2 regions of the Anaerotruncus sp. 1XD42-93 genome follow, and region 1 is predicted to be linked to the other one. Evidence: predicted binding sites of a transcription regulator. Region 1 holds the regulator's gene; the other holds the start of a gene.
The links. The regulator Rex, encoded in region 1, represses fermentation and respiration genes when NADH is low (regulators of the CRP and FNR family bind a similar motif). The targets are predictions, from matches to a motif close to ATTGTTAANNNNTTAACAAT.

Region 1 (11,834 bases):
GCACCGCCGCCTCTCCAACCCCCGACGCAAGCTCCGCCTTTGAAATTTTATCCTTCAGCTCGAGGATCAGGCGCTGTGCGAGTTTGACGCCAACACCCGGTGCGCGGGTCAGGCTTTTGGCATCCCCCGACGCGATACAGAGCGCCAGCCGGTCAGGGGTCATATCCGAAAGGATCGCCAGCGCAGATTTCGGCCCAACCCCCGAAACGCCGATCAGCTTTTTAAACGCATCCAGCTCGTTCATCGAATAAAATCCGAACAGGTCGAGCGCGTCCTCCCGCACATTCAGATGGGTATAAAGCGTGACCCGTTCCCCCGCGGGCGGCAGGCAGGAAAGGGTGGTCAGGGATGTCATACAGCGATAGCCCACCCCGCCGCATTCCACAACAGCGAGATAGGCTTCGGTATGGATCAGTTTTCCGGTCAGACTATAAAACATGGTTACCCCCTATTTGAGCAGACGGAGCAGTGAACCGCTGCAATGCCCATGGCAGATTGCAAGCGCGAGTGCGTCAGCGGTATCGTCCGGACGCGGCACCTTTTCGAGCCCGAGCAGCTGACGAGTCATCTCCATCACCTGCTGTTTTTCCGCGCGGCCATAGCCGACCACGCTCTGCTTGACCTGCATCGGTGTATATTCGCAGACCGGCACCCCATGCTGCTGGGCCGCCAGGAGGATTACCCCCCGCGCCTGCGCGACATCAATACCGGTCGTCTTGTTGTTGGTAAAAAAGAGCTGCTCAATTGAAAGTACATCGGGGCTTGACCGGTCGAGCAGCGCGGTCATGTCCTGATAAATCATCTCGAGACGCGCCGGAAATCCCATCCCGGCGGGCGTGGTGATCGCCCCGAACCGCACCGGAGAAAACCGGCCGCGCAGATAGCGCACCACTCCATATCCTACGATCGCATAGCCGGGGTCAATTCCAAGGATGACCATAGTTTCCTCCTGGGAGCTGTCTGAAAAATCGAAATCACAGTATTCTCCCAATCGAAAATACTGTTTGCTGCGTCAGAAATACCCGAGATACATTACATAATGTGTTCCCACGCTTTTTTCTTGCAGCTGCTCACTTTATTATAGAGCGTCCATCCATTTCCCTGATTTCAGACAAGCCCTAATGCTTCAAAAGTTCTCGGATACGATCGCCATTGTGCCGCAGCCGAGGATCAATTTGGCTAAATCGGACATTGGAACGGAAGCGGACGGCTGCCCGCGGATCGTTCTGGCCATAGCCATGATAGAATAGCTGGTTCGCAGCTATTCAGCCACATCCGCGGAGCGGTTTGGCTGAATCGGCCATCCGAACGGAAGCGGGCGACTGCCCGCGGATCGTTCTGGCCATAAGTAATGATATAATAGCTGGTTCGCAGCTATTCAGCCACATCCGCGGAGCGGTTTGGCTGAATCGGCCATCCGAACGGAAGCGGGCGACTGCCCGCGGATCGTTCTGGCCATAGCCATGATAGAATAGCTGGTTCGCAGCTATTCAGCCACATCCGCGGAGCGGTTTGGCTGAATCGGCCATCCGAACGGAAGCGGGCGACTGCCCGCGGATCGTTCTGGCCATAAGTAATGATATAATAGCTGGTTCGCAGCTATTATATCATATTCCGCTTTGGTTGAACAACCCTTTTCTTCTCCATTTTGCCGGGATTCACAGGGCAATATTTGACAGATTTGCATAAAAAGTGCCCTTTTCCCGGGGCACTTTTCCGATCTATAAAATTTTTTTAAAATTTTTTGTATTTTCCTCTTGATTTTTCCGGACAAGTGTTATATAATAACAAACGTCGTCAGCGAGACAGATACAAAAAATAAGGACGGTTAGCTCAGCTGGTAGAGCACCTGCTTGACGTGCAGGGGGTCAGCGGTTCGAACCCGTTACCGTCCACCAGGGGTGCTGTTCGGGCAATAGTCCGGGCGGCATTTTTTTGTTGTCTAAAAAAACTCTGCATGGGGCCAACGCATGGATGTCTGTTGTACCGCTTTTAAGGGAGCGCCCCACCCGGTCAGCGGCGGGGCGCCGCCTCCCGTTCAACCTCGCTGCTTTTATAAAGTGGATCGGGAATGACATTGACTTTCCATCTCTCAATAATTGGAGAGGCCGCTGAGAGACTCGTCCTGTTCCACCCACGCTTCGTTGACATCATACACTCGATAAGCGTCCCGCGTGTCCCGCACCACCACCGTGGATATCCCCGCGTTGATAATCAGGCGTGCACACATCGAACAGGGGCTGGCGTTCTGGACATAGCTGCCGTCGCTGACCTCCCTGCCGACCAGATAAAGGGTGGCTCCAAGCATATCCACGCGGGAAGCGTGGATGATCGCGTTCATCTCGGCGTGCACCGACCGGCAGAGTTCATACCGCTGCCCCCGCGGGATATTGAGCTTTTCACGGGTGCAATAACCAAGATCAGAGCAGTTTTCGCGCCCACGGGGTGCACCGACATAGCCAGTCGAAACGATCTGGTCATTTTTTACGATGATCGCCCCAAAATTGCGGCGCAGGCAGGTGCCGCGCTCGGCCACTGTTTCGGCAATATCAAGATAATAGTTTGCTTTATCACGTCTTGTCATATAGAACACTTCCTTTATATTATCAATCTCTGAAAATGGAGCGGACTGTTTTAAGGCCGCTCCAAGAGGACCTGCGTTCCGCAAAGCCGCTGTATCCGGACAAGGCTTGCGACTTTGTCCTGGATGCATTATAATAGAACCAGCCAATCTTGGTGAATTTTACAAGAAGCCGCAGCAGATGCTGCGACAGAGGAGTTTTATGGAGCAGCTTTCCAACATCGGCGTGATCCGGGATGTGCTGTCCCGACACGGGTTTACCTTTTCCAAATCACTGGGACAGAACTTCCTGATCAACCCGGCGGTCTGCCCGCGGATGGCCGAACTGGGCGGAGCCGGCCCCGGAGTCGGGATGCTTGAGATTGGCGCAGGAATCGGGGTGCTTACCGCCGAGCTGGCCAAACGGGCGGATAAGGTGGTCTGCGTCGAGATCGATACCCGGCTGCTGCCAGTGCTGGACGAGACCCTTGCCGGCTATGACAACATTGAGATCGTCAACGCTGATGTGATGCAGGTCGACCTTTCCGCCCTGATTGCCGAAAAATTTGCAGGGATGCAAGTGGCGGTCTGCGCCAACCTTCCCTACTACATCACCTCTCCGGTTATCATGCGCCTGCTTGAACAGCGGCTTCCCATCCGGTCGATCACCGTTATGGTGCAGAAAGAGGCGGCCCAGCGGCTTTGCGCCCGGCCCGGCACGCGGGAGGTCGGTGCAGTCAGTATTGCAGTGCGGTACTACAGCGAGCCAAAGCTGCTGTTCCAGGTGTCCCGCGGTTCGTTCCTGCCCGCTCCTGATGTGGATTCGGCAGTGATCCGGCTGGATGTGCTGCCCAACCCGGCGGTGGACGCACCACCCGAAGCATTTTTCCGGGTGGTCAGAGCAGCGTTCTCTATGCGCAGAAAAACACTGCTGAACTGCCTTTCGGGCGGGCTTGGCATTCCCAAGGCCGAGGCGGACAGCCTGCTCATACGGGCAGGGGTCCCATCCAGCGCGCGGGCAGAACAGCTTGATCTGGAGCAGTTCGCGTCGATCGCGCGCAGTCTTCTTTGAGCAGGATTTCCGGCGATGGATGCAAACCCGCAGCTTCCGGCCAGCGGGAAAGGGGCTATTTTGCTTTTCCGGATAGGCCGGATGCTTCCTCATCCGCGTAATAGGCATTGATCTGGTAGCAGAGTGTCATTAGGCTGTCCCCGAGGTGGACATTCTCCACCACTGCCCCTTCAAAGTTGAGGGTCAGGTCGTAATGGGAGAAATTCCAGAAACAGTTGACGCCCAGCGCCATCAGTTCTTTTGCGCAGTCATAGGCGACCTCTTTGGGGATGCACAGGATTGCAGCGCGCGGGCGGTGGGCTTCGCAAAAAGCGGAAAGCCCGGCTACATCCTGAACCACCAGCCCATTGAGCGCCTGCCCGATGATCTGGGGGTTGACGTCAAATATCCCTTCGAGCCGGAACCCACTCGATTCGAAATGCATATGCTTTGCGATTGTGCGCCCAAGGTTGCCCGCGCCCAGCAGGATTGTGCCGTTCAGCTTGTTCAGCCCCATGATGTTGGCGATCTCCTTATGGAGCGCCGCTACATTATAACCGTATCCCTGCTGACCGAATCCGCCAAAGCAGTTCAAATCCTGCCGGATTTGCGACGCGGTGAGCTGCATGAGCTGCGCAAGTTCACGGGAAGAGATGCGGGTCACATCTTTTTTCAAAAGATCACCCAAAAATCGGTAATATCTGGGAAGACGTCTTACCACCGAGCGGGAAACCCCTTCATTTTTTGGCATAAGACCACAACCTTTACTAAAAAATCAAATAGCAGGTAAAAACCTGTAGAAAATCTGTACAATATGATAATATTATAACAGGTTACGGGAATTGTCAAATAAAAAGCAACCGTGTGCTTTTGGGATAAATGAGAAAAATAAGCGAAAAAATTCTGTCCAAAATTTATGCATGATATGGTAATTCTGATTCAAATATAGTAAAATAGGGATAGAGGATAGGAGGTGAAGCAAGAATGGATCCGGAGAAAGAGACTCAGGTGTTGGAGCCGGAACTGGATGAACAGGATCAGGAGACGCAGGAAAGCCGCAAACAGGCCAGCGCCAATGACGGAGACAAAACACAGACCCTGCTCTACCGCCTCTGGCTGAAGAGCCAGCAGAAGCGAAAGCCGAAACCCGGGCGGGATGGAGCGGAAAAGTCCGGCGAAGACGAGCCGGACGAGGAGGACGCCTCCGAACCCACATTCGCGCAGCAGGCTTCGGTCATCAGCGATGCGAAACAAACTGCATGGCTGGAGGACAGTACCGGGGATGGCATTCTGGACCTCTGGCAGCAGTGGGTGCTGACCTATAGAATACAAGGGCAGACATATGACCCGTTTTCCGAGATCGAGCCTGCGGAACAATCCGAAAGTCCAGAAGGCAGCGAAGGGGATGCCGCATCGGAAGAAGCCGGACAATCCGATCGCCTTCCGGAAAGCTCGAAAGAGAATGAGCGGGACCATATGATGACCGAGCTTCAGCAGGCTGCACAGGTACGCCGGGCGCATAAACAGCTCGACGAAGGGGAATCCAATAAAAATGCCCTGCTTTATTTCTGGCTGTCCAAGGATGTCATGACCGTCTGGATGTTTGCATTCCCTCCGCTCAACGGTGGGATGGAAATGACCGTAGATGCGGTCGATGCGCGGTTGGAAAGCATGGGCGTCAACTTTGGAATCAACCGTGACCTCATCCTTCAGGCAGTATCCAAGCGGATGTATTTCAAACTGCTTCCGATCGCGAAAGGCCAGCCTCCGGTTGACGGAATCGACGGCAGGCTGGAAAACTGCCGGGAGATGACGGTCAAGCTCGAAGAGGAAGCCGATGAGGAACAGAACGTCTACCATAGCATCAACCAGATTACCCGCGTTGTAAAGGGGACGCCGCTTTTCCGGGCGATCCCCCCGGTAGAGATGCAGATGGGGATCAATGTGCAGGGAGGCCCGGTGCGCGGGAAGACCGCGAAACCGGTTATGATGCCCAAAATCCCGAATACGCAGGTCTCATCCGACGGTTCCATGCTCGTCTCGGCGATTGATGGCTATCTCACCTTCGAGAATAACCATTTTTTGGTCAAAACACTGTTGGTCATCAATGGGGATGTTGATTACTCAATGGGCAACCTCGAACATTCAGGGGACATCCTGATCTATGGAGATGTCTGTGAAGGGCTGGTCATCCGTTCCACCGGCTCGGTTGAGGTGCGCGGGATGGTTGAGAGCGCGCAGATTTATGCCAAAAAAAACATCACGCTCGGCAAAGGGATCAACGGGAATCTGACCGGCAGGCTGGAAGCGCAGGGAGATATCCGCAGCAACTTCATCGAGAACTGCGAGGTAATCGCGGCCGGGGACATCTACGCCAGTTCGATCCTCTGGTCGAATGTCTCATGCGGCGGGAGTTTACATGTTACTACCGGGCGCGGCACCATTATTGGAGGCCAGCTTGCGGTCATCCGCAATGTCGAGGCCAAACTGATTGGCAACGGTTCTAACCGGTACACCAAATTTGTGATTGGGAGCACCCCTCAGATCGTTGAAAAGCAGCGGGATCTGGAACAGCAGGTTGCAGACATTCAGAAGCGGCTGCGGGAGGTGCTGAAGGATCTCGAATTTCTCAAACGCCAGAAATCTTTGGATGAGGACCGTACCAGAATTCTGGGAAAGCTCCGTCTGGAAAAGCCGTTGCTGCAAATGAAGGAGCGGCAAAAGCTCAGTGAGCTTGGGGAGGTCTGCGAGATCATCCACAACTCGAACAAAGGGAGGATCCGCTGCGATGTGCTCTATTCAGGAACCAGCATCTCGATCGGTTCAGCAAGCATAGTTGTAACCTCTACCTACTATAAATGCAACATTTATTATTGGGAGGACGAGGTCGTGATCGGCACCTGTTGACCTGGCTAAAAGGGCTGAAAACAGTGGGTTTTTCTGCAAAATCGGCTAAATCAGGCGGTTAATGTATGTTAGCCGCCTGATTGTTGGTTTTTGAGCAAAATCCGTTTGCAATCGCGGATTTCTGTGGTATAATAGCTGCAAAACAGCTATTATACCAAAACGATGGCCAGGACGATACGCAGGCACAGCCTGCTCCCGTCCTGATGGCCAATGATACCACATCGCTTCGCAATTGTGGCATCATAGCTGCAAAACAGCTATGATACCAAAACGATGGCCAGGACGATACGCAGGCACAGCCTGCTCCCGTCCTGATGGCCAATGATACCACATCGCTTCGCAATTGTGGCATCATAGCTGCAAAACAGCTATGATACCAAAACGATGGCCAGGGCGATACGCAGGCATAGCCTGCTCCCGTCCTGATGGCCAATGATACCACATTGCTTCGCAATTGTGGCATCATAGCTGCAAAACAGCTATGATACCAAAACGATGGCCAGGACGATACGCAGGCACAGCCTGCTCCCGTCCTGATGGCCAATGATACCACATCGCTTCGCAATTGTGGCATCATAGCTGCAAAACAGCTATGATACCAAAACGATGGCCAGGGCGGTGCGCGGGCATAACCTGTTCCCGTCCCGGTCAAAACAGCAGGAGGTGTACAGTTTTGAACCCTGACCCAGGAAACGGCCACAGTAGCAGGCTGCAAAAAGAACAGGACCGAGTGTCAAGGGGAACTGCCGCCGAGGGAGCTGCCCCTTGAAGAAAGGGGTTTGCGATGCTGAATTTTTACAAGACAATAGACAACCGCGTTCTGCGGATTGACGCTCCGGAAACGGGGTGCTGGATCTCTGCGGTCAGCCCGACCGAAGGGGAAATCGCGTTTCTGACCGGAGACCTCGGAGTCGAGCCGGATTTCGTGCGTGCCGCGCTCGATGAGGAAGAAAGCTCCCGTATCGAGAGCGAGGAGGGACAGACCCTCGTGATCGTTGACTATCCGTCTGCGGAGGAGCAGGCGGATGAGAACAAGACGATCCTTTATACGACACTTCCAATGGGTATTATCATCACACAGGAATATGTAATCACCGTCTGCCTGCATGAGAATATGACCATCCTTGATCTTGCGGCCGGACGGGTGAAAGGGCTGCAAACCTCGCTGAAAACGCGGTTTCTGCTGCTGACCCTGCTGCGGATTTCCCAGCGGTTCCTGATCTACCTCAAGCAGATTGACAAAATTTCATCGACTACCGAGCAGCGGCTGCACCAGTCGATGAAAAACAAGGAGCTGATCCAGCTTCTGGGGCTGGAAAAATCGCTGGTTTATTTCTCCACCTCGCTGAAAGCAGATGAGATCACCCTTGAAAAGATTCTGCGCGGGCGGATCATTAAGCTCTATGAGGAGGATGAGGACCTGCTCGAGGATGTCCTGATCGAGATCAAACAGGCAATCGAAATGGGGAACATCTATTCCAACATCCTCTCCGGGACAATGGATGCGTTCGCGTCGGTTATCTCAAACAACCTGAACATTGTGATGAAGGTGCTGACCTGTATCACGATTGTTATGGCGATCCCGAATATCGTGTTCAGCTTTTACGGCATGAATGTAACCGGACTCCCATTGGCGGTCTGGTGGTTCCCGATTGTAATTGCGCTCATCGCCAGCGCGATCGTGACGCTCGTGCTGATGAAAAAGGACATGTTCCACTGAACATCAAAATCAGGATAGAAAGCAACGCCGGATGAAATTTCCGGCACAGCCTCTGCCGCGGGCCACCCCCAACGCAGGGGCTGCTGCTTTCCAGGCAGCAAAACGGCTGGCAGGATTCGAGGATGGGAAAAAATCCTTCAAAGCGGCAATTCTGCCCTGCAAATCCCTTGCCAAACCTTGTAAATGGGTGCATAATATGACTGTAAGATCAACTGAAATTTTGCCGGGCATCCCCCAGGCCCGGTAAGGAGATGGAGGAAACCCTATGTCCAAGAAATTGATCCGACAGGCAGCGCTCGATCTTTCCCAGGCGATGTGTGGACGCGAGTTCCTGCAGCGGCTCTCGATAACCAAAAAGGCGATGACCGCCCTAATGCACGATGCCGACTGGCCCACCCTGCTGGGACAGATTCTGCCGATCCAGGAACGCTTGAACTGCGGGAAGGTTGCCAGCCTTGTTGTCGATCTGCTGAACCGGCTCTCCCCGGAGCCGGAGGAAGGATGGCTCGAGTTTACCTTCCTGTTTGCCCGCAACCTGATGTTTCCGGATGCGGAATTTGCTGCGCGTGCCAAAAAACACAACGACGGCGCCCGCTTCCTGCTTCAGCTTTTGCAGGTGCTTTTTGCCTACGAAAAACAGGCCCTGCCGTTTGACTGTCTGTACGATTTCCGGTTTGTCCCCGAGGAGGATCTCACCGGATGCGACCATGCACAGGATTACCGGCGCCTGTTGAAAATCTTCCGGGAGGAGTATGTCTATGAGCTTCTGCGGATCGCCCGGGAGGTGACCCCGTTCTGCCTGATGGAACATGTGGTCGGGGTGCACCATGTCGCCATGACAGTTGCCTATGGGCTGCATGAGGCGGGCATACCGGTAGACCTTGCACTGGTCTCGGGCGCTGCTGCGGGGCACGATCTCGGGAAATTTGGCTGCAAGCCGGGGGAGCGGGTACCCTATCTGCACTACTATTACACCGACCGCTGGTTCCTTGCGCATGACATCCCCACGATCGGCCATATCGCCGCCAACCATTCGACCTGGGACCTCGAGATCGAAAACCTGTCGGCCGAATCTCTGGCGCTGATCTATGCAGACTTCCGGGTCAAGCAGAGCCGGGACAGCGAAGGCCGGGAGATCACGACGATCTATGATCTGGATGCTTCCTTCCAGGTAATTCTGGACAAACTGGACAATGTGGACGAGGCCAAGCGCCGCCGTTATCGGTTTGTCTATGACAAGCTGCACGACTTTGAAAACTATCTGCGCCAGCTGGGGGTGGACTTTGACCTAGCCGGCCGGCCGCTCTCGCCGCCTCCCCAGAAAAACGTCTCGCTGATGGATGCGGACGAGACGATCGACAAGCTGGTACTGCTTTCGGTTGAGCACAACCTGGGCCTGATGCACAACCTGAGCAGCAACCGTCAGTTTGGCAACATCCTCGAAGCGGCCCGCAGCGAGAAAAACTGGGAACGCCTGCGCGCCTATCTGGATATCTTCGAAGAGTATTCCACCTATCTCAGCCCTCACCAGAAAACGCAGGCGCTCTCCTTCCTGTACGAACTGCTCATGCACCGCGAGGGGGATATCCGGCGTCAGGCCGCAGGGCTGATGGGCATGATTATCGCACAGTTCCGGATGGGGTATCGAAAGGAGCTTCCCAAGGATGCAGTGATCGACCCCACGGAACAGACCCCATTCAGCCTCTGGGAAAAATACCTTGAAATGCTGATCTTCCCCGACCACAAGATCACTGCCCAGCAAAAAAGCCGGATCGGCTATACGGTCAAGATTATTGTCGGGTCCGCGCTGGACACCTGCCGGGAGGATGACGCACCGGTCTTTCTGGGGCGGTTTACCCGGTATTACAACAATCCGGAGCGGTACGATGACGGGTCCGCCTTTGCGCTGCTCGATACCATGCTTTATCTTCCGCATACCCTTTGCAGCCCGGAACTGATCGAACGGCTGATCGCATTTGCAGGCTATTTCCTCAAGCTGGATGGGGAAATCCGCCTGGCCTCTGCGGCAATGCGGTTCCTCACCCAGCTTGCGTCGGCGCTCGACCGGGAACATCCCTGCATAGGAATGCTCGGGGAGATGATCAGCGGGCTGGACTGCCAGCAGAATATACCGATGCTGTTTTTGCAGTATAAGGCCCTGCAAAGCCTCGGCCTCGGCACCAGTATGCAGGAGGAGGTCCTTTACAGCCAGGATGTGTTCAGTGACATCTATCTGGACAACCTCAAGGCGGCCACCCCCTGGATTATCAAGTCGATCAACATCGAGGTGCTGCTCGACCAGCTCACCCACGGACAGCGGGAACATATCCTGCACATTGCGACCCACCTTTCCAACCTGATCAAAGTCAGTGAATGGGTGGTTGTCCGGCATGACGCCGGCTCCGCGCTGCTCCGGGTCATGCCGCTGCTCTCGCTCGACCAGCGCAACGAGATCGCGGTCGAGCTTGCCAAGGGGCTGGAGGTCGGCGAATACGAGTTCTCGAAGTACATCCCCAACTATCTGGGCGAACTGGCGCTCTATCTGCATCCTAAGGAGCTGGATGAACTGATCGTCCGGCTGGAGGAACTGCTCGGCAGCTCGAACGACTGGATTGTTGCGGTCTCGCTCAATACGCTGGGCGTCCTGCTCGAGCACTACCCGGTTTATCAGGAGCGGTTTGTACAGAGCGAGCATACCTTCGAAGCACGCCGCCAGCACTTACTTGGACTGCTGCTCGACGGGCTTGCCAACTATCGTGAGTCGGTGCGTCAGGAAGCGCTGCTGGTCATCGGCAAGTCGATCTTCGGCACATCCAACCTTTCCCCCGAGGAAAAAACCAACCTGTTCTCCCACTGCTATAAAAAGCTGGTCTTTCTGATTACCGAGAACCCGGGCGGCGGTCTGGCATTCTTCTATCGTGCAGCCGCCCTTTCTCACATCTACCGGTTTATTGCACTCCACCGGATCGACTACGGCAGCTTTCACTTCGAGCAGCGGCAGAAAGTCGCCTTCTTCCCCGGGACCTTCGACCCGTTCACCCTCTCACATAAGGGAATCGTGCGGGCGATCCGCGACCTCGGGTTCGAGGTCTACCTCGCGATAGACGAGTTTTCCTGGTCCAAAAAGACCCAGCCCCACCTGATCCGGCGGCAGATTGTCAGCATGTCGGTTGCCGACGAGCTGCATGTCCAGCTGTTCCCGGATGATGTGCCGGTCAACATCGCCAACCCCGCTGACCTGCGCCGCCTGCGCGGGATGTTCCCCAGCAAGGAGCTTTATATTGTGGTCGGCAGCGACGTGGTGCGCAACGCCTCCTCCTATCGTGCGGCTCCGTCTGCGGATTCGATCCATTCGATGAACCATATCGTGTTCCGGCGGATCAGCGGCGAGGAGGGCGACGAGGGAGAGCATGACCGCGCGGCGCTCTCGCTCATCACCGGCAAGGTGGTCGAGCTGACCCTGCCGCCCCATCTGGAGGACATCAGTTCGACCCGTATCCGTGAAAACATCGACCTCAACCGCGACATCTCCAACCTGATCGACCCGGCAGTACAGGAGTTCATCTACCAGAACAGCCTCTATCTGCGTGAACCGC
Region 2 (11,834 bases), on a different contig from region 1:
GGGTAAGCAGGATGATGAATATTGCTGTTTTGGGGTATGGGACGGTTGGTTCCGGCGTAGTGGAGGTCTTTTTCAAAAACCGGGAGAACCTCCAGCGGAAAGCGGGACAGGAGCTCGGCCTGAAATATATCCTCGACGTGCGGGAGTTCCCGGACAGCCCGCACGCGGACCTGTTTGTCAAGGATTTTGAAACAATCGTCAACGACGAGAGCATCAAGGTAGTTGCCGAGGTGATCGGCGGCCTGGAACCGGCCTACAGCTTCACCAAAGCCTGCCTTTCACACGGCAAGAGTGTCGTAACCTCCAACAAGGAGCTGGTTGCGCAGAAGGGCGCGGAGCTGCTCGCGCTCGCGCGGGAAAACAAGGTCAACTATCTGTTTGAGGCGAGCGTGGGCGGCGGTATCCCGATCATCCGCCCGCTGCATATGTGCCTCGCGGCCAACCGGATCGACGAGATCGCCGGTATCCTCAACGGCACTACCAACTTCATCCTCACCAAGATGATCCGCGAGAGCATGCGGTTCGAGGATGCCCTCGCACTCGCGCAGCAGCTCGGCTATGCCGAACGCAACCCAGCCGCAGATGTCGAGGGCCATGACGCCTGCCGCAAAATCTGCATCCTTGCGGCGCTTTCGTTCGGGGAACACATCTATCCGAAGGATGTCAGTACCGAGGGGATCACCCAGATCACCCTTGAGGATGTTGCCTATGCAGCGTCCTGCGGCAGTGTCATCAAGCTGATCGGGCGCGCCCGCTGGAACGGTGAGGGCAGGAAGATCACCGCGATGGTTTCCCCTGCGTTCATCCACCACGAGAGCCAGCTCGGGACGGTGGATGACGTATTCAACGGCATCCTGGTGCGCGGCGATGCGACCGGCGATGTGGTGTTCTACGGCAAGGGCGCGGGCAAGCTGCCGACCGCTTCGGCTGTGGTCGGGGACATCATCGAATGCGCAAAGGCGCCAGGGACCAGCCCGTCGCTGCAATGGAAACCGTCCGAGGGCGGCAATGTCGCCGATCCGGGCGAGAACGTCACCGCAATGTATCTGCGCTGCCGGTCGGAAACGGTCAAGCTGCCTGAAGCGCTGAAAAAGCTGTTCGGAGAGGTACAGGAACTGCGCCGGGAGGGCCAGCCTGCGGACGAGTTTGCCTGTATCGTTTCGGCGCGTCCGGAACAGGAGATCAATACGTCCATCACTAAGCTCGCGGCGATGGATGTAGAACTGCTGGGCAAGGTCCGGGTGCTCGACTATTGAGCCGCCCAATCAGAATCCGCATCCCGGCAACCAGCGCGAATATCGGCCCGGGCTTCGATTCGATCGGGCTTGCAGTCAACCTTTATAACCATCTTACCATGGAGGAATTCGACGGCTGCGAGATCGTTTCTCTGGATTCCACGCCAGTGCCGCGCGGGGAGGACAACCTGGTCTATGCCTCCGCGAAACACCTGTATGAAGTCTGCGGGGTCCCGTTCCGGGGGCTGAAGATCGGGCAGATCAACAATATCCCGTTTGCACGCGGGCTGGGCAGCTCGTCCGCCTGCGTGATCGGCGGCCTGAAGGGTGCCAACCATCTGATGGGCAATCCGGTTTCGGACGACGAACTGATTAACCTCGCCGCAGGAATCGAGGGGCACCCGGACAACTCCACCCCTGCGCTGACCGGCGGCCTGGTCACTGCGGTGATCGACCGGGGCAGGGTCTATTATGTCAAGCAGGAGATCCGCGGAAATCTGCATTTTGTGGCGATCGTGCCCGACTTCGAGCTGAAAACTTCGCTGGCGCGGTCGGTCCTGCCCGATGCGGTCTCCCGGCAGGACGGGGTGTTCAACCTCTCGCGGGCAGCGCTGATGTCGGTGTCGCTTTACAGCGGCAACTACCGGAACCTGCGGGTTGCGGCGGATGACCGCCTGCACCAGCCCTACCGGCTCGGCCTGATCCGGGGCGGCGCCGAAGTGATGGAGCTGTGTTACAGCCTGGGCGCGTATGCTGCGTTTATCAGCGGGGCCGGCTCGACGATCATGGCGATCGTGGACGCTGCGCTTCCCGATTTCGGGGGCTGCATTTCCCGGCACCTCCCCGGTTTGGGACTGGATGGATGGCAGGTGCATACATTATCAATAGACAACATAGGAACCGTTGTTGAAACGGAATAATACAGAGGCTTTTCCAATGGTTTGACTGCTAAGGGGCTGGTACCATTCCGCGCGCTTTGGCGAATGGTACAGCTTCTAAAAACCAGCGGCCGGTCTGATGCGGGCCGGCACGCTTTCGGGAGGAATGAAGATGAATCTGGTGGTACAGAAGTTCGGGGGAACATCTGTCAAGGACGCACAGCGCGTCTTTAATGTGGCGAAGATCGTCACAGACACCTATCAAAAGGGAAACAACGTGGTGGTGGTGGTTTCCGCACAGGGAGACACCACCGATGACCTGATCGCAAAGGCCGGGGAGATCAATCCCAACCCCTCCAAGCGGGAGATGGATGTTCTGCTCTCGACCGGGGAACAGATTTCGATGTCCCTGCTCGCCATGGCGATCGAGCGGATGGGCTTCCCGGTGAAATCACTGACCGGCTGGCAGGCAGGTTTCCTGACCGACTCGACCCACGGCTCGTCCCGCATCCGCCGGATCAACAAGGAGCGGATCGACAACGAGCTTTCCAAACGCAACATCGTAATCGTAGCGGGTTTCCAGGGGATCAACCGGTATGACGACATCACCACGCTGGGCCGGGGCGGCTCGGACACGAGCGCGGTTGCGCTGGCTGCGGCGCTCCACGCCGACCTTTGCCAGATCTATACTGATGTGGACGGCGTTTACACCGCAGACCCGCGGCTGGTGCCGGGCGCGCACAAGATGGATGAGATCACCTATGACGAGATGCTTGAGCTTGCCTCGCTCGGCGCGGGTGTGTTACATAACCGCTCGGTCGAGATGGCGAAGAAGTACGGCGTCAATCTGGAGGTGCTTTCGAGCCTGACGCAGAATCCCGGCACCAAAATTAAGGAGGTTGTCAAAGTGGAAAAAATGTTGATTCGCGGCGTCGCAAGGGATAACGATGTGGCGCGCATTTCGATCGTGGGTGTGCCCGACCAGCCGGGCATTGCATTTAAAATCTTCTCCCGGCTCGCCGCCAAAAAGGTGAATGTGGACATCATCCTCCAGTCAATCGGCCGGGACGATACCAAGGACATCAGCTTCACTGTGCCGCGTTCGAGCAAGCAGCTCGCAATGGAGCTGATGGAGGAGATCAACGAACGGTGCGGCGGAAAGGGGGTCATCTGCGACGACAACATCTCCAAGGTCTCGATCGTCGGCGCGGGAATGCAGTCCAACCCGGGCGTCGCGTCCAAGATGTTCGAGGCGCTCGCCGAAGCAAACGTCAACATCCAGATGATCTCCACCAGCGAGATCAAGATTTCGGTGCTGGTCAAACTCAGCGATGCGGATAAGGCGGTCAACGCGATCCACGACGCTTTCGAACTATAAGAACCCGTATTTACAACCATTTGACACCGTCTGGGCGGGTCTTTCGCCGTCCTGCCGCGTTGAAAAATCCTGCAATACACAAAGGATTGCCTGCATTTTTTCGCCTTGCAGGGCAGCAAACTCCCTCGCCCATCCGGTATCCTCTGAATTTATGAATACAGGTTCTAAAAATTCGGGCTGGTACAAAAGATCACAGCCAACCCCCGCCCGCTTTTACGCCACACGAAGAGCCGCCTTTCGAGCGCAGCCGCCGCAGGCGGCTCTTAGCGTGAGATGCGGCGGAAGTTTGCTCCTGGGAAGCGCTGCTCTGGCCGGCTTCTGCACGCCGCTGCGGCAGTTTTTCGGGCTTTTGCCGCCCTTCGGACTGCAAAAGCCTTTTCTGTTTTGAAAGCACCTATGGATTGTGCAGAAGCTGTCAGGATTAAGAAGGGGTGTCAAACCTCCAAAAGTTAGGAATGAAAGAAACTTGATGAAAATTCTTGCGATAGAAAGTTCCTGCGATGAAACCGCGGCGGCAGTCGTCGAGGACGGCAGACGGACGCTTTCTTCGGTGATCTATTCGCAGGTGGCCGAACATCAGAAATATGGCGGGGTCGTGCCCGAGATCGCGTCCCGCCGCCATACCGAACAGATTGTGCAGGTGGTGCAGGCGGCGCTGGACCAGGCTGGCTGCACCCTTAGCGAGGTGGACAAGATCGCGGTGACTGCGGCCCCCGGGCTGATCGGCGCGCTGCTCGTCGGGGTGAATTACGCCAAGGGGCTTTCGATGGCTTCCGGAAAACCGCTGATCCCGGTGCACCATATCCGTGGCCACATTGCCGCAAACTATCTGGCGCACCCGGACCTGGAACCGCCCTTTCTCTGCCTGGTGGCGTCGGGCGGGCACAGCCATATTGTCGAGGTGCGGGATTACACCGATTTCCGGATTATCGGGCGCACCCGGGATGACGCGGCGGGTGAGGCGTTCGACAAAGCCGCGCGTGCGATGGGATTTCCCTATCCGGGCGGGGTTTACATCGACCGCGCCGCGCCGCTGGGGGACGACAGCAAATACCGTTTGCCCCGCCCGCGCGTGGAGGGGTCGGAGTATGACTTCAGTTTTTCCGGGCTGAAAACGGCTGTCATCAATCTGCTGCATAACGCGTCCCAGAAAGGGGAAACTGTGGATAGGAACGCGCTCGCGGCTTGCTTCCAGCGGGCGGCCTGCGAGGTTCTTGTGGACCATTTGGAGCGGGCTGCGCAGGCGTATGGATATACCACCATTGTCGCAGCGGGCGGTGTTTCCGCCAACAGCGGGCTGCGCGGCAGGCTCGGGGAGATGTGTGCTAGGCATGGATATGCCCTCTATCTGCCGCCGCTCGAGCTTTGCGGGGACAACGCTGCGATGATCGGTGCGCAGGCGTATTATGAGCAGCTGGTTTATTCCCCGGCGGGCCTGGACCTCAATGCGTCCGCGTCCAAGGGGATCGACACTGTGTTCTAAGAACCTGTTCCGTATTTATTTGTGCAGGGGGGCTTTTTCTCTTGCAAAAAGCCCCCTCTTGCCGCATCGCGGCAATTCACCCGAAAAAAGCGCTTCATAGGATAAGTGTTCCGCCGCGTGCACGCGGCGTCGGGGGCTCTGCCCCTCGACCCCGCCACCTTTGAAAAGGTGGACGAAACTTCTGGATAAAGAATAGATAAAAAGCGCACTTTGCCCCATCGGGGTGGGGCCTGCGGGGAGGGGTCACTGACCCCTCGCCCGTAAGGCAAACTGAGGGGGCGTCGCGGCGGATGCCGCGCTTCGGACCCGCAGGTCCGAGAAGTCCCCCGAAGAAGGGCGCTTGCGCCCCGGAAGTTTGGGCTGGAACCCAAACTTCCGTTGCCTCACTGCCCCTCGACCCCGCCACCTTTGAAAAGGTGGACGAAACTTCTGGATAAAGAATAGATAAAAAGCGCACTTTGCCCCATCGGGGTGGGGCCTGCGGGGAGGGGTCACTGACCCCTCGCCCGTAAGGCAAACTGAGGGGGCGTCGCGGCGGATGCCGCGCTTCGGACCCGCAGGTCCGAGAAGTCCCCCGAAGAAGGGCGCTTGCGCCCCGGAAGTTTGGGCTGGAACCCAAACTTCCGTTGCCTCACTGCCCCGCGCCTGAGCAGGAAAGCCTGCCGCTACGGCTAGGAACCGGCTTCCGGCCGCGATTTGCAGGAGGCTCCAAAAAAGTGCTGTTCTATTGTAGAAAATTTAACAAAAATACCATTGCAATTTTTACAGCGGTGAACTATAATGGTAGCTGTGGGAAGAGTTCATTTTCCCGCCGATTGTTTTACTGTTTCAAGTTGCTATTTTAATACAACGAGAGGAGAACCGGAAATGACAAACAACAAAAATGTCCTCAACTGGATTGAGGAAATGAAAGCGCTTGTCAAACCTGACAAGGTGGTCTGGATTGACGGCAGCGAGGAGCAGCTCAAAGAGCTGCGTGACCTTTCGATCTCGATCGGGGAGATGGAGGAGCTCAACGAGGAGAAACTCCCGGGATGCCTGCTGCACCGCACTGCGGTCAACGATGTCGCGCGTGTTGAAGGCAGAACCTATATCTGCTCCAGAAACAAAGAGGATGCAGGCCCGACCAACAACTGGGAAGACCCGCAGGTCATGTATGAAAAGCTCAAAAAGCTGTATGACGGCTGTATGCAGGGCCGCACCATGTATGTCATCCCCTACTGCATGGGTCCGATCGGTTCCCCGTTCTCCAAAGTCGGCGTTGAGCTGACCGACTCTACCTATGTCGTTCTGAACATGGACATCATGACCCGTATGGGACAGGCCGCTTTTGATCAGCTGGGCGATGAGTCCAACGATTTTGTCCGCGGCCTGCACTCCAAGGCGAAACTCGAGGAGGAGAACCGGTATATCGTCCACTTCCCCGAGGACAACGCGATCTGGTCGATCAACTCGGGCTACGGCGGCAACGTCCTGCTCGGCAAAAAGTGCTTTGCGCTGCGCATTGCTTCCTATCAGGCGAAGATGGAAGGCTGGATGGCAGAGCATATGCTGATCCTCGGCCTTGAGAATCCGCAGGGCGAGATCAAATATGTCTGTGCAGCGTTCCCGTCCGCGTGCGGCAAGACCAACCTGGCGATGCTGATTCCGCCCAAGAAGTTCCTCGAAGCAGGATACAAGGTCTGGACAGTCGGCGATGACATCGCATGGCTGCGGATCGGTCCGGACGGGCGCCTCTGGGCGATCAACCCCGAGAACGGTTTCTTCGGTGTTGCACCGGGTACCAACGTCAAGTCCAATCCGAACGCGCTTGAGTCCACCAGAAAGAACACCATTTTCACCAACGTGGTTCACAATCTGGACGACAACACGGTCTGGTGGGAGGGTCTGGACAAGAATCCGCCTAAGAACGCGGTCGACTGGATGGGCAACAAGTGGGATTGCACCGATGGTTCCAAGGGTGCGCATCCCAACTCCCGTTTCACCGCACCGGCGGTCAACTGCCCCTGCATCTCCTCTGAGTTTGCAAATCCGCAGGGCGTGCCGGTTTCCGCGATCATCTTCGGCGGACGCCGCGCCAAGACCGCTCCGCTGGTCTACCAGTCCCGTGACTGGCAGCATGGTGTGTTTGTAGGCTCGACAATGGCTTCCGAGACCACCGCTGCCGCGGCTGGTGCGGTCGGCGTTGTCCGCCGCGACCCGATGGCAATGCTGCCGTTCTGCGGCTACCATATGGGCGACTATTTTGCACACTGGCTCGAGATGGGTAAAAAACTGGGTGACAAAGCGCCGAAGATCTTTAACGTCAACTGGTTCCGCACCGATGATGAGGGTCACTTCATCTGGCCGGGATTTGGCGACAACATGCGTGTGCTCAACTGGATCGTTGACCGCTGCGAAGGCAAGGCCGATGCAGTGGAGACCCCGATCGGCTACGAGCCGAAGCCGGAGGATATCGACACCGAAGGGCTTGACATTGATCTCGATACCCTCAAGGGCCTGCTGAATGTCGACAAAGACCTCTGGAAAGAGGAAGCAAAGGGCATCCACGAGTTCTACGCGAAGTTTGGCGACAAGCTGCCCAAGGAGCTCGAGGCTGAGTTGGCAAATCTGGAAGCCAACCTGAACAAATAAATGATGCGGGTGTATCGTGCAAACCCGTGGCGCGGGGTCACTGCGATTGCGCTGGTTGCTGCGGCAGCGGCGATTTCGGTGGTCTACGGGGTTATGGCAGTATTGGTTCTCAATCCGCGCCAGCATTGAATGGAACAGGCGGCCGCTGTTGCGGCCGCCTGTTTTGACTGTTGGGAAAATCTACAGGGGCCCGCTGCCTGGCGGCACAGATGTCAGCCGGCAGCTCATGGGGCGCCTCTTTGAGAAAGGGGACAATCCTTATGCATATCCAAAAAGTAAAGATTGGAGAAAGTACCAGCCGGCAGGGGAATCGGCTTATAGAGCTGCCTTTTCTGATCCTGCTCCTCTTTTTGCCTCTTGCCGAGCTTTATCAGAGCCGAATCCAACTGTCTGCATTCACAACCTCCCTGTCCTTTCAGATGATCGGTATGATGCACCTCGTTTCCCCGCTCCTCTTCCGATTTGGATACCTGTTTTTAGCGGTTGCAAAGGTTCGGTCTTTCCGAAAGAGCCGGTTGGCCCTGACGGCCCTGCTGCTGGCGTTTCTCTCCGCGGCGCTCTGGAACGCTCTTTCTCCGCTGCCGCTGGACTTCCAGATTTCAAGGCCGAATCAGCTTCCTGTCCTGCTCTGCAACTGGGCCTTTTACTGCTACCTGTTTGTCCATTTTTTCAGGGCAGATCCATAAGCGTGCTTGCTGACTATGGAATGCAAAATGAAACAGGCGCATCCAACAGGTCGGTGTGGCCTGTGGGTGCGCCTGACTGTGTATTGGGTTTCGGGTTGCCCGGTCAGAATCCTGGACCGGGCACTGTCCCCACTTATTCCGCCCAACGGTCGATCTGTTTCAGGAAATGGGGGTCCTCGGTCACGACCCGGACCGGTTTGTTATAGTCGAGCGCCATCAGCCCGAGGATCGACTTCGCGTCCGCGATTTTCCCTTCGACTGTGTGCACACCGATGTCCTCCACAGACTGCATCGCCAGATACATGAACTGGCGCAGGTCTTCTGCGGAATGGAGCACAATCTCTTTTACCATGGATAAAACTCTCCTTTCAAAAAGGGTTTTGCTTGCTTTCTTTCCTACGCCTCTATTAAACTACAAATTTTTCTAAAAGTCAATATATACAATTTGATTTTTTTTGTTTATACATATTCACTATAATTAGCACTCGATATAATTGACTGCTAAAAAATATGTAAACATTTCGTGAAGGGTATTGACTTCTGCAAAAAATATGGTACATTATAGTTGTTAGCAATCAATTTACATGAGTGCTAAAGCCTGATGGAAAGGTGACAGCGATGAAGCTGGATATTCGAAAACTGAAGATTCTGACTGCGATTGTAGAGACATATATCGACACCGGCGAGCCGGTCAGCTCGAAAATACTGGCGCAGCAGCTCGGTTTTTCGGTATCGTCCGCTACGATCCGCAACGATATGGCGGCCCTTTTCGAGATGGGCCTTCTGGAACAGCCCCATACCTCGGCGGGGCGGGTTCCCTCCCACCTTGGCTACCGGGTATATGTTGACCAGCTGATGCACTGCAAGCCGCTTTCGGAGGAGGAGCGCCGGGAGATCGACGCACTTTTCAATGTGCGCGATCCTGATCCCGACAAGCTCCTTGAGGATGCGGCGCAGGCGCTCGCGGACTACACCAACTGCGCGACCGTCTCAACGACCATCACCCCAAAGACCGTTCTGGTCAAGCGGGTGGAGATCGTCCCGGCGGGCACGCGGACGGTTGTTGTCCTGGTGATCGCCACCAATGGGGTCATCAAGAACAAGGTCTGCCGGGTCGATTTCCGGGTGACTGGCGAGATCGTCGAGTTCCTCAACCAGTTTGCCAACGGGCGGCTGGTCGGCAGGTCGGTTAACGACATCTCCCAGTGGTATATCAACTCGATCTCGGTCACGCTCGGGGATTACTCCCAGCTCTTTATCCCGGTGCTTGCCACCATCTATGAGCTTTGCCGGGAGATCAACGACGGGCAGTTCTACACCTCGGGCGGCGCAAACCTGCTCAACTACAAGGAGCTGGCGGACATTGCCCGGGACCTGTTAAGCGCGATGGCAAACCGCGAACAGCTGCTTGGTGTGATCGGCTCCAAAAGTGACGCGGTGTTCATCACGATCGGCAAGGAGAACAACCAGAGCGAACTGACCGATACCTCGGTGGTGGTTACCAAATACCGGATTGGGGAGCAGAATTCGGGTGCGATCGGGGTGATCGGGCCGGTGCGGATGGACTATGCAAAATTGATCCCACATCTGGAATATTTTTCGCAGACACTAGGTAAATTATTGGCGGAGACGTTTGAACAGGAGAACTGATCCATCATTTGGATAGAGACAAAACCGTCCGGAAAGGAAGCGAGCAGATTGTCCCAGGAAAACAAACACGAAAAGCTGGACCCGGAGCAGGAACAGACTGTTTTGGACCAGGAGGAAGCGCAGAAAGCGCAGCCGGAGCCGACGGGGGAGCCCAAACCGGAGGAGCCGAAGCCCGAAAAGACCGAACCCCAACTGTTGCAGGAAAAGGTGGACGAACTCAACGACCGGCTTCTGCGTACGATGGCGGAGTACGACAACTTCCGCAAACGCAGCCAGAAGGAAAAGGAGGCCATCTACCCGCAGGCAACTGCGGCGGCGGTGGCGCAGTTTGTCCCGATCCTGGATACCTTCGACCGCGCCCTCTCTGCCCCCTGTGCGGACGAGGAGTTCAAAAAGGGGGTCGAGATGATCCTCCAGAACTTCAAGGATGTGCTGGCCAAGATGGGCGTCGAGGAGTTTGGCGCACCGGGTGAGCAGTTTGACCCGGAATGCCACAATGCGGTGATGCATATTGAGGACGAATCGTTTGCTGAAAACAGCATCGTCGAGGTGTTCCAGAAGGGTTACCGGATCGGCGACCGGGTGGTCCGTCACGCAATGGTCAAGGTTGCAAACTGAACAGGGACAGATTCTAAATGTTGCAGATTATTATTTCGAAATAAATGGAGGACTGAATCATGGGAAAAATCATTGGTATCGACTTAGGTACAACAAATAGCTGTGTATCCGTCATCGAGGCCGGCGAGCCGGTCGTCATCGCAAACGCTGAGGGCGCGCGGACAACCCCTTCGGTTGTCGCGTTCTCCAAAACCGGCGAGCGGATGGTCGGGCAGGTCGCAAAACGTCAGGCGATCACCAACCCGGACCGCACCATCTCCTCGATCAAACGCCATATGGGCACCGATTATAAGGTCTCCATCGACGGCAAGAGCTACACCCCGCAGGAGATCTCCGCAATGGTCCTGCAAAAGCTCCGCGACGACGCGGAAGCCTATCTCGGCGAAAAGGTCACCGAAGCGGTCATCACCGTCCCGGCATACTTCTCGGATGCACAGCGTCAGGCGACCAAGGACGCGGGCAAGATCGCTGGGCTGGATGTCAAACGCATCATCAACGAGCCGACCGCGGCAGCGCTGGCATATGGCGTTGACAAGGAAGAGGATCAGAAGATCATGGTCTACGACCTCGGCGGCGGTACCTTCGATGTTTCGATCATCGAGATGGGCGACGGTGTACAGGAGGTTCTCGCGACCAACGGCGACACCCGTCTGGGCGGCGACGACTTTGACGAGCGGGTCATCAACTACCTCGCGGACGAGTTCAAGCGGGAAAACGGCATCGACCTGCGCAACGATAAGATGGCTATGCAGCGCCTGAAAGAGGCGGCGGAGAAAGCCAAGATTGAGCTCTCCGGCATGACAACCGCGAATGTCAACCTGCCGTTCATCACCGCCGACGCAACTGGTCCGAAGCATCTCGATGTGACCATCTCCCGCGCAAAGTTCAACGAGCTGACCGCCGATCTCGTCGAGCGGACGATGGTCCCGGTCCGTAAGGCGATGGCGGATTCTGGGCTGAAGGTTTCCGACCTCAACAAGGTCCTGCTGGTGGGCGGTTCCACCCGAATCCCGGCGGTACAGGAGGCGGTCAAGGCGTTCTGTGGTAAGGAACCGTTCAAGGGGATCAACCCGGATGAGTGCGTTTCGATCGGTGCCGCGATCCAGGGCGGCGTGCTTGGCGGCGATGTCAAGGGCCTCCTGCTTCTCGATGTCACCCCGCTCTCCCTCGGCCTCGAGACCCTCGGCGGCGTCTGCACCAAGATCATCGAGCGCAACACCACCATCCCGACCAAGAAGAGCCAGATCTTCTCGACCGCTGCGGATGGGCAGA

Region 2: a site for Rex is predicted at 5,701-5,720, ahead of D5269_RS02470 (phosphoenolpyruvate carboxykinase (GTP)). Genes of this name have one in related genera too.

The regions. Positions count from the first base shown of each region.
Region 1 is NZ_QZEG01000008.1:43,113-54,946, forward strand. Features, by position in the region: gene ruvA (Holliday junction branch migration protein RuvA) at 1-439, opposite strand, end outside; gene ruvC (crossover junction endodeoxyribonuclease RuvC) at 449-940, opposite strand; tRNA gene D5269_RS05060 (tRNA-Val) at 1,823-1,898, shown strand; gene D5269_RS05065 (dCMP deaminase family protein) at 2,093-2,584, opposite strand; gene rsmA (16S rRNA (adenine(1518)-N(6)/adenine(1519)-N(6))-dimethyltransferase RsmA) at 2,784-3,632, shown strand; gene D5269_RS05075 (redox-sensing transcriptional repressor Rex) at 3,688-4,362, opposite strand; gene D5269_RS05080 (FapA family protein) at 4,596-6,518, shown strand; gene D5269_RS05085 (magnesium transporter CorA family protein) at 7,303-8,238, shown strand; gene D5269_RS05090 (cytidyltransferase-related domain protein) at 8,504-11,834, shown strand, end outside.
Region 2 is NZ_QZEG01000004.1:4,857-16,690, forward strand. Features, by position in the region: gene D5269_RS02450 (homoserine dehydrogenase) at 12-1,256, shown strand; gene thrB (homoserine kinase) at 1,253-2,155, shown strand; gene D5269_RS02460 (aspartate kinase) at 2,286-3,491, shown strand; gene tsaD (tRNA (adenosine(37)-N6)-threonylcarbamoyltransferase complex transferase subunit TsaD) at 3,961-4,974, shown strand; gene D5269_RS02470 (phosphoenolpyruvate carboxykinase (GTP)) at 5,842-7,608, shown strand; gene D5269_RS18845 (hypothetical protein) at 7,609-7,737, shown strand; gene D5269_RS02475 (hypothetical protein) at 7,869-8,294, shown strand; gene D5269_RS02480 (HPr family phosphocarrier protein) at 8,428-8,646, opposite strand; gene hrcA (heat-inducible transcriptional repressor HrcA) at 8,913-9,944, shown strand; gene grpE (nucleotide exchange factor GrpE) at 9,993-10,562, shown strand; gene dnaK (molecular chaperone DnaK) at 10,622-11,834, shown strand, end outside.